Regions from separate parts of the Paenibacillus sp. J23TS9 genome, predicted to be linked through region 2. Evidence: riboswitches for the same ligand, from Rfam matches in the RefSeq annotation. Region 2 holds a riboswitch; the other holds the start of a gene.
What was found. Region 2 has a riboswitch for S-adenosylmethionine ahead of metA (homoserine O-acetyltransferase MetA). Riboswitches for the same ligand answer to the same signal wherever they lie in the genome.
Positions count from the first base shown of each region.

Region 1 (8,026 bases), on a different contig from region 2:
ATCCGGAACCCGAGTTGTTTATATTGTAATATGACGAAATAAAGATATGTCGGGCCTACATAATCATCTGATATTTACAGATGAAATAGTTTTTGCGCAAATATAATGCAGGGAGAGAATGTCTATGCTGCGAACAATGCTTGGAGAAATGCCCCGTCAAAATAACGGGCTGCTTGAGGAAGCGATTGAAACGATGTTTCAAACGATCCAGCTGCTGCAAAGGGAGATGGAGAAAAACGATGATCCCAGTCATGATTTCCGCAAGCTGGAGATTTGGACGCGCGGCTTGGTCTCTTCACTGGATGAACTTGAACAAAGCTATTACGCAGCTTGCTATTTCCGCAAGTCGGTTAAAGCAGGATTCGTTGATGACATGAACATTCAAGAACAAAGTGAGTACGCCAGATACGTCTATTTTTATAAAAATGGTTTTATCCGCGTCTTTTCTATTCTGGATAAGCTTGGTACGGTTCTGAATGATATGTTTGATCTGCATACGTCAAAAGTAAAAGCGCATTATTCTTATTTTACGGTACTGAGACAGTTTGATTATCTCAAAAGTCATCAAAAGCTGGCCGAAGCACTCATCGGAATCAAAAATGACTACCGGAGCTCCCTGAATGTGCTGCGCAAGCGGCGCAATGCGGAGATCCACTATATGAATGCAGAAATGCAGGATGATTTGTGGCAGCGGCATCAGGGTTTGCATGATAAGGTTGAGCTGGAAGATCTGGATAAGCATCTGGATGATCTGAAACAAGGACTTGATATGATATGCAAATCTCTGATTGCCGCTTATAAGTATGCAAATGAGCTCTGGGCCAAAAAGGGCATGCAGGTATAAAGACGTTCAACAATTTTCCTTTTGACAAAGAAAGAAAAAGTTATTATACTGAAAATCATGAAAATGTAACTTTTAATTGCATACGTTTTTTCTTATCGAGAGAGGCGGAGGGACAGGCCCGATGAAGCCCGGCAACCGATTTGAGATGCGGCAACAGCCAATTCTGAAATGACATGGTGCTAATTCCTACAACTGCAGGTAGATCCTGCGGATTGGCAGATGAGAAAGGAAGCGACTTCGTATACGAAGAGCCCTTTTTGATTCCGTCAAGAGGGCTTTTTATTTTGTCTGTTACCGTCTTGGGACGATTGAAAGCGATAGATGCTATACAGGGTCTTGTTCAAAAGGCTCAGGGAAGGAGAGCTTCGGATTGATAGAGTTGAAACAGGTAACAAAGAAATACGGCAAAGGCGCGAAAACGACTGAAGCTTTATCCAGCCTTGATCTGTCCGTTCGAAAAGGGGAAATTTTCGGTGTCATCGGTCATTCCGGTGCCGGTAAAAGCACACTGATCCGCTGTATGAATCTGCTTGAACGGCCGACTTCTGGCGAGGTTTGGGTGGATGGAGTGGATTTGACGAAGCTCAGCAAGCAGCAGCTGCAAAGCAAGCGCAGAGGAATCGGAATGATCTTCCAGCATTTTAACCTGTTGAGCTCAGCGACTGTGTACGAAAATATTGCTTTTCCGCTTCGGCTGGCTCATATGGATAAGGAAAAGCTTGCAGCAAAGGTGAATGATCTGCTGCAGCTCGTCGGGCTGGAAGACCACAAGGATAAATATCCGGCGCAGCTGTCCGGTGGACAAAAGCAGAGGGTTGGTATCGCCCGCGCGCTAGCCAGTGATCCACAGGTGCTGCTATGTGACGAAGCAACCTCTGCGCTGGATCCGCAAACAACAGATTCGATTCTGAGATTGCTGCTGGATATTAATCAAAAATTCCACCTGACCATTGTCCTCATTACACATGAAATGCATGTCATCCAGAGCATATGCGACCGGGTGGCTGTCATTCATCAAGGAGGCATCGTGGAGCAGGGAGCCGTAACGGACGTGTTCCTGAAGCCGAAGCATCCGGTTACCCGGGAATTTATCCTGGGACAGGCGGGGGAATCAGCGCAGCTTGCGCTGGATGCTCCGCATGACGGTTCATCCCGCCTCTGCAAGCTTACCTTTCTGGGGCAGAAAACATATGACTCGATTCTGTCCAGGACAGCAAGGGAGACAGGAGTGGACTTCGCTATTTTGCAGGGAACCATCTCGAAAATTAAGGATATTCCATATGGTCAGTTGATTGTCCGTCTGGAAGGGGACCCGGAACAAATGGAGAAGACAATCCAGAGGGTTACTGCGGAAGGCCTTGATGTGGAGGTGCTTGACTGATGTGGGGACTGGATTTTTCATCATTGGACTGGAATGAGATTGGCGTTGCCAGTCTGGATACGCTCAAAATACTCGTCTCTTCGGCCATCTTCACCTTCCTTCTGGGCCTGCCGCTGGGCGTGGTGCTGTATCAGAGCTCGCGCTCAAGCAGCGGTTGGGTGCGCACCGTGTACACTGTCCTGTCTATAATCGTGAATATTCTTCGGTCCGTGCCGTTTATCATTTTGATCGTGGCGCTCATACCGATCACGGTATCGATCGTCGGCGTATCCTACGGGGTGCTCGGAACGATTCCGCCGCTCGTCATCGGGGCTGCCCCGTTTTTTGCGAGACTGGTGGAAACCTCGCTGCGCGAGGTGGATCGGGGTGTGCTGGAGGCGGCACAGTCGATGGGAGCATCCACCTGGCAGGTCATCATGAAGGTGCTGCTTCCGGAAGCAAGACCCGGACTGTTCGCCGGGATTACGATTACTATCGTTACGCTGGTCTCGTATACTGCAATGTCTGGCATGGTTGGCGGAGGCGGGCTTGGCGATTTGGCCATCCGCTATGGTTACTACCGTTACCAGAATGAAGTGATGATCATCTCCGTGTTGTTTATGATCATTCTCGTACAGCTGTTGCAGATGGCCGGCGACCGGCTCGTCAAGCATTTTACACGCAAATAGTAACAAAACTAAGGTAGTGTCATCCGATATTCGGATGTTATAGGAAATCTTCCGCATGCATGGTTTTTCACGCAAGAAAAACACATGCGGGAGGCTTTCCGCGAATAAATCATATTAAAAAGATAAACTTAAGGGGGATTTACAATGAAAAAAGGATTGTTTGCTTTGCTTAGCTTGGTTCTGGTGGTGGCACTGGCTGCATGCGGTAATAAAAATGCTGACGAAAAGCCTGCTGCCGGTGGAGACAAAGGTACGGAAGCTAAAACAGTAACATTGACGGTCGGAGCAACGGCTGTACCACATGCGGAAATTCTGAAGCATATCCAGCCCGCACTTGAAAAAGAAGGCGTGAAGCTTGAAATTAAAGAGTTCTCCGATTACGTACAGCCAAATGTACAGACATTCCAGAAGCAGCTTGATGCGAACTTCTTCCAGCATAAACCTTACCTGGATGATGAGAACAGCACCCGTAAAATGGATCTGGTGCCTGTAGTAGCCGTTCACGTGGAACCGCTGGGAGCTTACTCCAAAAAGCATAAATCGGTTGATGAGCTTCCCAATGGCGCTGTTGTCGGTATTCCGAACGACAAAACAAACGGCGGACGTGCGCTGAGCCTGCTTGCTCAAAATGGCCTTATCAAACTGAAAGAAGATAACATGATCCAAGCTACAGTTAGTGACATCATCGAAAATCCGAAAAACATTAAAATCAAAGAATCCGATGCTGCGATGCTGCCGCGTCAATTGTCCGAATTCGATCTGGCTGTAATCAACACGAACTATGCTCTTGATGCTGGCATTGACCCTCTAAAGGATGCATTGTTCATGGAAGGCAAGGATAACCCTTATGCCAACATCCTGGTTGCTCGTCCGGATAACAAGGATTCGGATGCCATTAAGAAGCTGGCTGCTGCCCTGACCTCTGACGATGTGAAAAAATTCATTGAAGATCAATACAAAGGCGCTGTTATTCCGGCGTTTTAAGCAACATGCATTATCACGTATGTTTATAAAAAGATCCGCGGGCGTTATTGCCCGTGGATCTTTTTTGCATGAAAGCAGGCAATACCTTGAAGCCAGAGGGGATGCAAGTTGTGGGGCTCAAATAAATCTTTTATACTAGAAAATGTGGGACTACATATGAATGAATGATTTTGGCATATAAATGGATTGGGGAATATACGGAAAATAAGGCATCCGGTTGGAGAGGAGGAATCATGTTGAAGGACAAAGTAGCTCTTATAACGGGAAGCGCGAAGGGTCTCGGGAAAACGACCGCGCTTACGCTGGCAGAGCAGGGCTGCGATATCGCACTCAATTATGTTCACAGTCAGGAGGAGGCGGAAGAGCTCAAGCAAAGGATCCAGGAGCTTGGAGTCCGCTGCATCGCTGTTCAGGCAGATATCTCCGATGCGGCCCAGATTGAAGAACTGGTACGACAGGTGGAATCCCGGCTCGGTAGTGCGGATATCGTAGTGAATAATGCGGGCCCTTTTATTCGTGAACGGAGATTATTCTCCGAATACACGAAGGAGGAAATTCTGTCGCTGATTCAGGGAAATCTGGTAGGCACGATGCTGCTGGATCATCTGGTGCTGCCTGCTATGCGTCATAAAAAGTGGGGGCGAATCATCCATTTCGGATACGGCCATGCAGCAGAAGCCAGAGCCTGGCCGCATCGAGCAGTCTATGCTGCTGCCAAAACAGGGCTTGTGTCTTTTACAAAAACATTGGCGGTGGAGGAGGCTCCTTTCGGTGTCACCGTTAACATGGTCTGTCCCGGCGATATCCGCGGGGACAACAAGGAAAAATCGATTGCCGAGGTTTCTGGCTTAGTGGATCGGGAGACGCCACGAGGAAGGCCTGGGAGCGGGGAAGATATCGCCAGGGTGATACGATATTTATGTCTGCATGAATCGGATTTTATTACGGGGAATATTATGGATATCTCGGGCGGTTTGGATCCCATCCGTCCATGGATTGAACCGGCGAACCCCAAATCATAGGAAACACCAAAAAAGAGACCTGCGCTTCATAACGAAGTGCAGGTCTCTTGTGTATTGCAGGTTATTGAATGGGATTAGAATACTTGGATAACATCGTTGATGCCTTCAACCTCTTCAACGAGGGCCCGTTCAATCCCGGCTTTGAGTGTAATAGTGGAGCTTGGGCAACTGCCGCAGGCACCCATCAATTTCAATTTCACGATGCCGTCTTCAACGTCAACCAGTTCCACGTCACCGCCATCGCGCTGAAGGAACGGACGAAGCTTATCCAGCACTTCTGCTACATCATCATACATGGTGCTTTGTGCGTTTTCGCTCATTAGTTTCAACTCCTTTCCTATAATGATTATTATATTACAAATGGAGATAAAATAAAATGGCTATATCTTCTCAGAGGCATCGTAAACATTGAAATTATCTGCAACCACCGCTAAACTAAGATTAGTCCTTCATTTTATGAATTCATATGAAGCAGGTGATTACCAAGTGAGACCCATCATCGAATTTTGCACGAACAACATGCATTTTGGTACCGATGAAGTCATGGACAATCTGGAAGAGAATCCGGATTATGATGTTATAGAATACGGCTGTTTAAGCAACTGCGGGCAATGCGCCATGATGCCATTTGCAATGGTAAACGGTGAAATTATCGATGCCGATAGTGCGGACGAGCTGTATCAGGCCATTATGGCAAAAATAAAAGAACTCGAGGCCTGGGACAGCCTCGAGCTGGATTAGCCGAAATGGCGTCTGGATAACCAGAGTACTCCGCTCTTCAAGAGACGGGGTACTCTTCCTTTTACGGAGGTTTTCCCCATCAGTCCGAAACCGGCTTTGCTGCCGAGTGAGCCGAGTGTGCCTTTCAGGCGGATCTTATGAAGTTTTGGTGTGTCGCCGCGCCAGAGAGCATGCAGAATTTCTGCCACCTGCTCGGCCTGTGCTCCCGCAGCCTGTGCGCTTGGAGCGAATGGGATGCTTGCACAGTCACCAACAACGTATAATTCAGGATGATCCGGAATTTGCGAATACGAGTTCACAAGAATCCGGCCTCCCGGATCTTTGGGTACCGGTAAATCCTGAACCACCTTCACAGGCTGGATTCCGCCAGTCCAAACGGTGGTGTCCGTATAAATGGGTTCATCCGCATTATACACGATGCCTTCCTCGACACGGGAAACGGAGATATGGGGTCTGGTGATGACATCATGATCCCGGAACCACTGTTCGACATATGCAGATACGGTTGACGGGAAAGCGGATAACACACGGCTGCCCCGGTCCAGAATGGTAATATTCAGATCGGGACGGCTCTCGCGAAGCTCAGCTGCCGTTTCAACACCGCTTAGACCGCCGCCGATAATATGGACCTGCCCATAAGGCTTGATATCATTCAGGCGATGATACGTCTCTCTGGTGCTGGAAAAGGTCTGAATGCTGTTTGTGTACTGCTCTGCGCCTGGAATTCCGTGATAGCGGTCCGTACAACCCAGTGCAATAACGAGATAATCATATTCGATGGGTTCGTCCTGCTCCATATGGATCAGGTTCTTTTCCAGATCAATGGAAGTCACTTCGCCATAACGTTTAGTCAGCTGGTTATGGACTGGAAACTGGATCCGCAAATCAAAATCCGAAGCCGTCCCCGCTGCAAGTGCGTAGTATTCCGTTTTTATGCCCTGAAATGGCATCCGGTCCACCAGCACCAGTTCAATATCAGGCGGCAGGTGGCTGCTGATCAGACCTTGAATCATGGCGAGACCGCCATAGCCTCCACCTAGAATGACAAATTTTCTCATTGGGTCCGTCTTTCCTTTCTTTACATCAGCTTTTAATGATTGCTTGTGATAAATTCCCAGTTGGAAATGAGTACCTTGTGCTGAATTCTGAATGTGGCGTGCCTAATCTCAGTGCTTACTCATATACTTTGATTTCATTGTAGAATGTATCCCGTTCAACCGGAATTCGTCCTGCGCCTTTGACAAGCCAGATCAGCTCATCACGTGTCAAACCTTCTGGTGTAAGGGCTCCAGCCGCGTGACTGATACGTTCCTTAAGAATCGTGCCGTGAACATCGGAAGCACCGAAGGAGAGGGAGACCTGGGTCAGCTGGGCACCGATGTTGATAAAGTACGCTTTGATGTGATCGAAATTATCAAGCATCAGACGGCTGATGGCAATGGTCTTCAAATCCTCGTATGCAGAGTTTCGGCGCATAATGCCCGCATTCTTGTTTCTTGGCTGCATGGAGAGTGGAATGAATACCAGGAAGCCGTTTGTTTCATCCTGAAGATCACGGATCTGCATCATATGGCGGATACGATCCTCATGCGATTCAATAGAGCCGTACAGCATGGTTGTATGAGTCTTCATGCCAAGCTTGTGAGCTGTTCTGTGAACGTCGAGATACTGCTCCACGTTCGCTTTGTCCACCTTCATTTTCTGGCGGTATTGGTCGGACAGAATCTCCGCACCACCACCAGTCAGCGACTTCAGACCTGCTTTTTGCAGCTCTTTAAGCACTTCCTCAGTGCTTAGTCCGCTGATCCGGGTGTAGAATTCGATTTCCGCTGCCGTATACGCCTTCAGTGTAACATCAGGGAAGCGGTCCGTCAGCGCCTGCAGCGAATCTACATAATATTGGAATGGCATATGATTATTATGCCCGCCGACAATATGGAATTCGCGTACACCCGGATGGATGTGCTGCTCAACGTATTCAACCATTTCCTGTCCGGTCAGGGTGTAGGAACCATCATCACCAAGGTCTTTTCTAAAGTTGCAGAATGCGCATCTTGCTTCGCAAACATTGGTGAAGTACAGGCTCATATTTTCAATGAAATAGACCTTTTTGCCGTTTTTGCGCAGATTGACTTCATTAGCCAGCTGCCCCAGAGTCAGCAAATCATCCGTTTCATAAAGAAATACACCGTCTTCGAGGTTTAGACGCTCCCCGTGGCGAACTTTTTCAGCGATTTCTTCCATTCTCTTGTTGGTATTAGATGTTACGATCATGGACATATCCATTCCTCCTGTACTTTTGATGGGATGCGGTTTAAGTAAAAAAACACAAAAAAAATCCGCGCGTCGGAAGGTGTCCGGCTTCATTCAATCAAGTCTAGAATAA
Region 1 covers NZ_BOSG01000005.1:180,571-188,596, forward strand. Annotated here, with positions in the region: gene KJS65_RS24775 (Cthe_2314 family HEPN domain-containing protein) at 125-844, shown strand; SAM riboswitch class I at 934-1,070, shown strand; gene KJS65_RS24780 (methionine ABC transporter ATP-binding protein) at 1,215-2,225, shown strand; gene KJS65_RS24785 (methionine ABC transporter permease) at 2,225-2,893, shown strand; gene KJS65_RS24790 (MetQ/NlpA family ABC transporter substrate-binding protein) at 3,038-3,877, shown strand; gene KJS65_RS24795 (SDR family oxidoreductase) at 4,114-4,899, shown strand; gene KJS65_RS24800 (NifU family protein) at 4,974-5,219, opposite strand; gene KJS65_RS24805 (YuzB family protein) at 5,356-5,640, shown strand; gene KJS65_RS24810 (NAD(P)/FAD-dependent oxidoreductase) at 5,637-6,698, opposite strand; gene mqnE (aminofutalosine synthase MqnE) at 6,814-7,920, opposite strand.
Region 1: linked by a shared signal. The riboswitch ahead of KJS65_RS24780 (methionine ABC transporter ATP-binding protein) and the one ahead of metA (homoserine O-acetyltransferase MetA) in region 2 are both predicted to bind S-adenosylmethionine.

Region 2 (8,026 bases):
TATGAGCACCATGCTGATGCCAAGCAAAACCATGACGCCGATGATGGAGTAATAGCCGTACTTCCAATGTATTTCAGGTATATAATCAAAGTTCATCCCGTAAATCCCGGTAATAACGGTCAACGGCATGAATATCGTCGTAATGGCAGTAAAAACACGCATGATTTCGTTGGCACGATTGGCGATACTGGATTGGTAGGCCTCACGAAGGTTACCCATCAGATCGCGGAATGTGTCAAAGTTTTCGGAAATCTTCACGGCATTTTCGTAAATGTCGCTGAAATATTTTTGCAGCTGATCATCAATCAGCCGGAGATCTCTTTTATTCAGAGTATTGATGACTTCCTTCTGAGGGACCAATACCTTTTTCAGCCATAAAATCTCGCTGCGCAAACCGATGATTTCATTCAGATGGGATTTTTTCGTATGCATCAGGATGTCTTCTTCCAGCTTCTCAATCTTGGCCTCGATCCGGTCGCCGACTGTAAAGTAATTGTCCACAACCAAGTCAATCAGCAGATATAAAAAGCGGTCCGGTGTGCTGACTTCCTGTTCCCATAAAATCGGCTTAAGAGAGCGCAGCTCATTAATCTTTTGCTTGGTCACCGTAATGATAAAATGGCGGCCCAAAAAGACGTTGAGTGCACGCATGAAAATTTCCTCGTCATCAAAACGTATAGAGCTTACAACGATAAAATAGTGGCTTTCGTAAATTTCGATCTTGGGACGCTGTTCTTCCTCACTCAGACAGTCTTCCACCGCCAAATCATGCAGGGAAAACAAAGGCTGCAATAGGGTAAGGTCGTCAACATCCGCATCGATCCAGTAGAATCCTGCGGGTGGGGCTGTTAGTGCGGTTTGAATGTCGTCGATCGGGCTGAAAACGCCGTCGTTCACCAACCGGATTTTCATATGATTTCACTCCTCCATCCCCTCACGCGATGCATGATCAGGGAAACGCTTGTTTAGAGCACAGGAAAGAAATCAGCATTACCGGCCGGAAATAGAGGGTTAGAGAAGGAGTACATTGACAAAAGCAACGAAAACTTCCCTATGCCGGCAAGCTGATATCAGTTCTATGCAGTTGTGTTCATTTGCATTCAGCTTCGGGCTCGGGTCGCCTTCCATCTTACATGTCACCTCTGTCATATAGGTTTAAACACTTGTCTAGTATAACGCCGGGCCATGGACCTTTCAAGAAGAAAATGGCTCGCCCGGCGATCCCGCTTACAGCGTATGACAAAGGCTGGAAATAGGTGAAGAAAAAATTTAAGGTCTGACCGTGAGCATCTTGACGAAGGATAGGATAATGAATTAAAGTAAGGAACATGATCCATATTTAAATCAAAATTTAATATTGCGAAATCTTATCAAGAGCAGGTGGAGGGACTAGCCCGATGAAACCCGGCAACCGGCGTATGTTACGCACGGTGCTAATTCTTGCAGGAACATGATGCAGCTAGCAGCTGTTTCCTGACAGATGAGAGAGGCGTATGAATTAACGTGATGACCTTTCTCTATGCAATGAGAAGGTCATTTTTTGTTATATACACCTTGCTCCCCGAATGATTTTCGCCACCTTAACAAAAAAGGAGTGTTGAATCATGCCGATTAAAATTCCGGATACCCTGCCGGCCAAAGAGATTCTAAGCGGAGAAAATATTTTCGTGATGGATGACAGCAAGGCTTACCATCAAGATATCCGTCCCCTGCGGATCGCGATCCTGAACATTATGCCGACCAAGGAAACGACCGAAACGCAGCTGCTGCGCCTTCTGGGCAACTCACCGCTACAGGTCGAGATCACGCTGCTGCATCCAAGCTCGCATACATCCAAAAATACCTCTCAGGAGCATCTTGAGGCTTTTTATAAGACGTTTGACGAGGTGCGCCACCGCCGTTTTGACGGCATGATTATTACCGGTGCTCCCGTGGAGCAGATGGATTTTGAAGATGTGAATTACTGGGATGAGCTTCAGGAAATTATGGATTGGTCCAAAACCAATGTCACCTCGACGCTGCATATCTGTTGGGCCTCGCAGGCAGGATTGTATCATCATTTTGGTGTTCCGAAATGGGATCTGGCGAAAAAATGCTTCGGCGTATTTCCACACACGACTAATCAGCAAAACGTCAAGCTTTTGCGCGGATTTGATGAAGTCTTTTATGTACCCCAGTCCCGTCATACAGAAGTACGGCGCGAGGACATCGAGATCATTGATGAGCTGGAAATTTTGTCGGAATCCGAGGAAGCAGGAATTTATCTGGTGGCTACCAAAGACGGCAAACAGATTTTCGTGACGGGCCATTCAGAATATGATCCGTATTCCCTGAAATGGGAGTATGAACGCGATATTGCCAAGGGCATGGAGATGGAAATTCCTAAGCATTATTACCCGAATGATGATCCGACTAGGATTCCTCCTACGGTATGGCGGGCCCATGCAAACTTATTATTCTCTAATTGGCTGAATTACTATGTATATCAGGAAACACCTTATGACATTGAAGAGGCTGCAGAAGTTTGGCCGCAGATCTGATCAAAGCATCCATTAAAAGAGAATATGGGGGAGACCTTTATGGAGAAGAAACCATTAAACATTGAAAGTAGACTTGCACAGATTGGCTCGCTCGAAGATCCGGCGACTGGAGCAGTGAATTTTCCGATTTATCAGGCGACAGCGTTCCGTCATCCCAAGCTTGGTCAAAGCACGGGGTTTGATTATGCAAGAACGAAGAGCCCGACCCGTAAAGTTCTGGAAGATGCTTCTGCGCAGCTGGAATCTGGAGACGCCGGTTTTGCGTGCAGCTCCGGTATGGCGGCGCTGCAAACCATCTTTTCATTGTTCGGGCAAGGTGACCATCTGATAGTATCCCTGGATTTGTATGGTGGTACATACCGCATGCTCGAAAGAATCTTTTCAAAATTCGGTGTTGCTGCGACATACATCGATACGAATAGCCTGGATGAACTCGAGAAATGCAGACGTCCGGAAACGAAGGCAGTATTTATTGAGACCCCAACGAATCCATTGATGATGATCACGGATATCGAAAAGGTTGCAGCCTGGGCCAAGCGACATCAGCTGCTGACCATTGTGGACAACACGCTGCTTACGCCGTTCTTCCAGCGTCCGATCGAGCTTGGAGCCGACATTGTCATCCATAGCGCAACCAAGTATTTGGGCGGGCACAATGATGTGCTGGCAGGTCTGATTGTGACCAAAGGTAAAGAGCTGTCGGAAGAAATGTTCTTTCTGCATAACTCTATCGGCGCTGTACTGGGAGCCAGTGATTCTTATCAGCTGATGAGAGGGATGAAGACCCTTGCGCTGCGGATGGAGCGGCATGAGAGTAACGCCAAGGTGATTGCTGAATTCCTGAAGACACATCCTGCAGTTGACGAAGTGTTTCATCCGGCTTTCCCGGATCACCCGGGGCATGATATTCAAAACAGGCAGTCCAGCGGGAATACGGGAATTTTCTCCTTTAAAGTGAAGGATGCCAGCTATGTGGAGCCCATTCTCCGCCACATTCAGCTGATCGCATTTGCCGAAAGTCTGGGTGGAGTGGAATCTCTGATGACCTATCCGGCTGTTCAAACCCATGCGGATATTCCAGAAGAAATTCGTAAAGCGGTAGGCGTGGACGACAGACTGCTGCGATTCTCGGTCGGTATTGAACATATCGATGATTTGATTGCAGATCTCGGAGGGGCGCTGGACGCTGCCATAGAGGAAATTGAAGGGGGAAAGCATCATGAGTGATAACGGTAAAGAGCAAAACAGCCATGAAAATAAATTAAAGTTTGCAACCAAGCTTTTGCATTTTGGTTCCGAAATTGATAGCACCACCGGAGCATCAAGCGTACCGATCTACCAGGCTTCAACCTTTCACCATGAGGATGTTTTCAATCCTCCGGTTCATGACTACAGCCGTTCCGGCAACCCGACGCGCCAGGTGCTTGAGGATTACATCGCTCTGCTCGAAGGCGGAGTTCGCGGGTTTGCCTATTCCTCCGGCATGGCCGCCATCTCCAGCACTTTCATGATGCTGTCCGCAGGCGACCATATGATTGTGACGGAAGATGTATACGGCGGTACATATCGTTTGCTCACCAGCATTCTGAGCCGTCTTGGCATTGAAAGCACCTTTGTGGATATGACGGATCTGGATCAGGTTAAGGCAGCTTTGAAGCCAAATACCAAGGCTGTTTATATGGAAACACCATCGAATCCTACCCTGAAAATTACCGACATTGCGGCGGTTACCTCCTGGGCACAGGAGCATGATCTCCTGACGATGCTGGATAACACGTTTATGACGCCATATTACCAACGGCCGATTGAGCTTGGGGTTGATATTGTGCTGCATAGTGCCACCAAGTTTCTGGGGGGACACAGTGATGTGCTGGCAGGACTGGCCGTAGCGCGGACTCACTCCATTGGCACACAGCTCAAGCAGCTTCAGAATGGACTGGGCACTGTGCTGGGAGTGCAGGATTCCTGGCTGCTCATGCGGGGAATGAAAACTTTGCAGGCACGAATGAACCATAGTGAGCAAAGTGCGGCTGTACTGGCTGCTTGGCTGAAGGGACGCCCGGACATTGATCACGTGTACTATCCTGGTCTGCTGGATCATCCTGGCCGTGAGGTTCATGAAAAGCAGTCTACCGGTTATGGAGCTGTCGTATCCTTCGACGTAGGCTCCGGCGAACGCGCCAAACAGGTGCTGAATAAGGTAAGCATTCCGCTCGTGGCTGTGAGTTTGGGTGCGGTGGAGAGCATTCTTTCTTATCCAGCCATGATGTCCCATGCAGCGATGCCTGCCGAGGTTCGACTTGAACGCGGCATTACGGACGGTTTGCTTCGCTTCTCCGTTGGACTTGAAGATATCGATGATTTGATCGCAGATCTGGATCAGGCTTTGCAAGGGTAATGAATGTTGAGAGCACCGCTTTCTTGCGGGCTCTCTTTTTGTGTCTATTTTGTGAAAAAGAGGATAGAACATCCTTGGACTGACGGGATTTAAGCTAAAATAGAAAAGAGAAAAAAGAAAGTGAAGTTTTTCTCATAGGGAAATTATGATAAGATGGTATGGATGGTTTAAGGAAATAAGTTCTATATAATTTTTAAAATTGCCATATGATAAGGAGGCTGCCGGAGATGAGCACAGTAAATCAGATCTTGGACAAAGCGCTGCGGGGTGAACGTCTGAATTTGGAAGACAGCGTGACCCTGTTTGAGAGTGACGAAATTGAAAAAATGGGCCATGCCGCCGATATCATGATGAAAAGAAAACATCCGGATCCGATTACAACATTTGTGATTGGACGGAATGTCAACTATACAAACGTATGCGATACCTTTTGCACCTTTTGTGCATTTTACCGCAGACCGGGGCATAACGAAGGGTACCTGCTGAACGACGAGGTTATCTTTCAGAAAATCAAGGAAACCGAGGATGTAGACGGAACCGAAATCCTGATGCAGGGCGGTACGAATCCGGACCTGCCATTCAGTTATTACACGGATCTGCTTCGTGGTATCAAGCAGCGGTTCCCGAATATTACTATGCACTCCTTCTCTCCGGCGGAAATTCGCAAAATGCAGGAAGTATCCGGGCTCCCTTTGGAAGAGGTTATGAGAGAGCTTAAAGCTGCGGGTCTTGATTCGCTGCCTGGCGGAGGAGCCGAGATTCTGGATGACCGCATTCGTAAAAAAATCAGCCGTCATAAAGGCACCTGGCGCGATTGGATGGATGTCATGCAGATGGCTCATAAAGTCGGCATGAATACAACCGCAACGATGGTTATCGGCTTTGGTGAATCGATGGAAGAGCGTGCCCTGCATATGCTGCGTGTCCGTGAGGCGCAGGATGAGTGCGTGGCTAACGGCTATGACTCTAAAGGTTTCCTTGCCTTCATTCCGTTTACGTTCCAGCCGGACAATACGAGCCTGAAGCGTGAGCGTGAAACACCGGAAGCTTATCTGAAAACGGTCGCGATTGGCCGCCTTGTGCTCGATAATGTTCCGAATCTTCAATCCTCTTGGGTAACGATGGGACCTGAAGTCGGCAAATTGTCGCTCAGCTACGGCTGTAACGACTTCGGCAGCACGATGATGGAGGAGAATGTTGTTTCTTCCGCAGGCGCGGTGCATAAAGTCAATATCGCTTCAATTCTGCAATTAATCCGCGAAGCAGGCAAAATTCCGGCACAGCGTAATACCCGCTACGACATTTTGAAGGTGTTCGAAGAGGGAACTGAGATTGAACGCGATTTTGTCATGCAGAACTAATCCATTATTTTAATACTCCGTTTTTACAATCCCGCTTCTGCTGAAGCGGGATTTTTTTAACCCATCTTATTTCTGTATCTGTCATGTACAACATGTCGATTCAACCTGAGAAATGTTAGTCTGTTTTCCATTGATCACTCCCGTATATCCCCCCTGCATAGACATATACTTTGTAAGAAGGATTTTGAAAGGAGTGAACTCCATGGAACTGTTCAGCATTGCAGCCCAAACCTCCACTCCGCAGGAAGCGGAGCAATATAGCCGCATGGTATCGAAAGCGAATCAGGTTTTACATAAAAAGTACAAATCTTTAGCCATCAGCTGCACGGTCCATGAGGGCATCATGCTTTGGAGCTGCCGTGAGGATGATCCGCGTTTTTTCAAGGGGAACCAACTACAGCAGGTATACGAAACTGCGGCCAACACGGTGGCAGAGTACATTTTGCAGGAGAAAGAGCAGAAGCTGGTTGAACATATACTGCAGGAGGATTTTGACTTCCCGGAGCCTGAGGAACATGAGCAGATACTGAAGCACTGCAGGATGATTCTGGAGAGAGATCCGGAATTGAGTGAGTCCTGGAACCGCCGCTTCGACATGCTGATGCAGGGCGTCAAGCAGTGCTTGACCGAAAGACCGCTGCTGCATATCGATGGGTTTCTCACCTTCCGATCCAGGCAGTATATCAAAGAGCTGAAAGAAATTGTGGAATATGCGGTGGACGAATTTTTAATGGACCGGCAGTATGAGGAATTTGTGGGGATGCTGAAGTATTTCGTATATTTTCAACAGCCGCAGGTTCCGCTTGTGCACGTAATTCATAAGGGCGGACAGGATTTGCTGCTGCTGGATGAAGATCTGAATCCACTTGAATACCGGTATGATGAAGGCGTCATCGTGGAACGGCTGGACCAGCAGGATTTGCAGATGGAGGATGCGGTCGTTACAACCTTGATTTCCGTATCTCCGGCTAAAATCGTAATCCACACCAGGGAGCCTCATATGACGGTGATCCGGACGCTGACCCAGATTTTTGAGCAAAGGATCGAGATATGCAGGTACTGCCCTGATTGTCACGCCTATTTCCGGGAAACAGGGAAGATATAAAACTTGACGGCGGATGAACAGGGACTTATAATAACTCATAATTCGATAAAAGCTTCGACAAAGATATGGACCCAAGAGATGGACGGTGCAGAGAGAGGAAACGCTGGCTGAAATTTCCTCACGTTATTCCGCCTTTGGTCTACCCCTTTGTAGCTGTGGTTAGGAACGTTCTCCATTCGTGGATTACCAGTATGAACCGCCGGGTCATTCCGTTATGAGATGCTGATGAAGGATAGCTGCTTCTTTTTCCTGGTTTTAGGCGAAGCATGTATCAAATTTGGGTGGAACCACGGGTGCAAACACTCGTCCCTATGTATGAGGGATGAGTGTTTTTTTGTATGCTTTTTTTGGAAAATGCTATACGAGTGTGGTTTGGAAAATTTAAGGAGGAATTCACGTGTCAGTAAGTATCAAGCTTCCGGACGGATCGGTCCGGGAATACGCAGAAGGAAGTACAATTGAGGATGTGGCTGCTTCCATAAGCAGTGGTCTGAAGAAGAATGCGGCTGCCGGCAAATTGGACGGCATTGTGGTAGATTTGTCCACTACGCTCAAAGACGGAGCCCTGATTGAGATTGTAACGCTGGATTCGGAGGAAGGTCTGGAAGTGATGCGTCACAGC
Region 2 covers NZ_BOSG01000001.1:3,268,964-3,276,989, reverse strand. Annotated here, with positions in the region: gene corA (magnesium/cobalt transporter CorA) at 1-912, opposite strand, end outside; SAM riboswitch class I at 1,365-1,487, shown strand; gene metA (homoserine O-acetyltransferase MetA) at 1,605-2,540, shown strand; gene KJS65_RS15275 (PLP-dependent transferase) at 2,580-3,767, shown strand; gene KJS65_RS15270 (aminotransferase class I/II-fold pyridoxal phosphate-dependent enzyme) at 3,760-4,938, shown strand; gene mqnC (cyclic dehypoxanthinyl futalosine synthase) at 5,166-6,299, shown strand; gene KJS65_RS15260 (putative sporulation protein YtxC) at 6,502-7,404, shown strand; gene thrS (threonine--tRNA ligase) at 7,802-8,026, shown strand, end outside.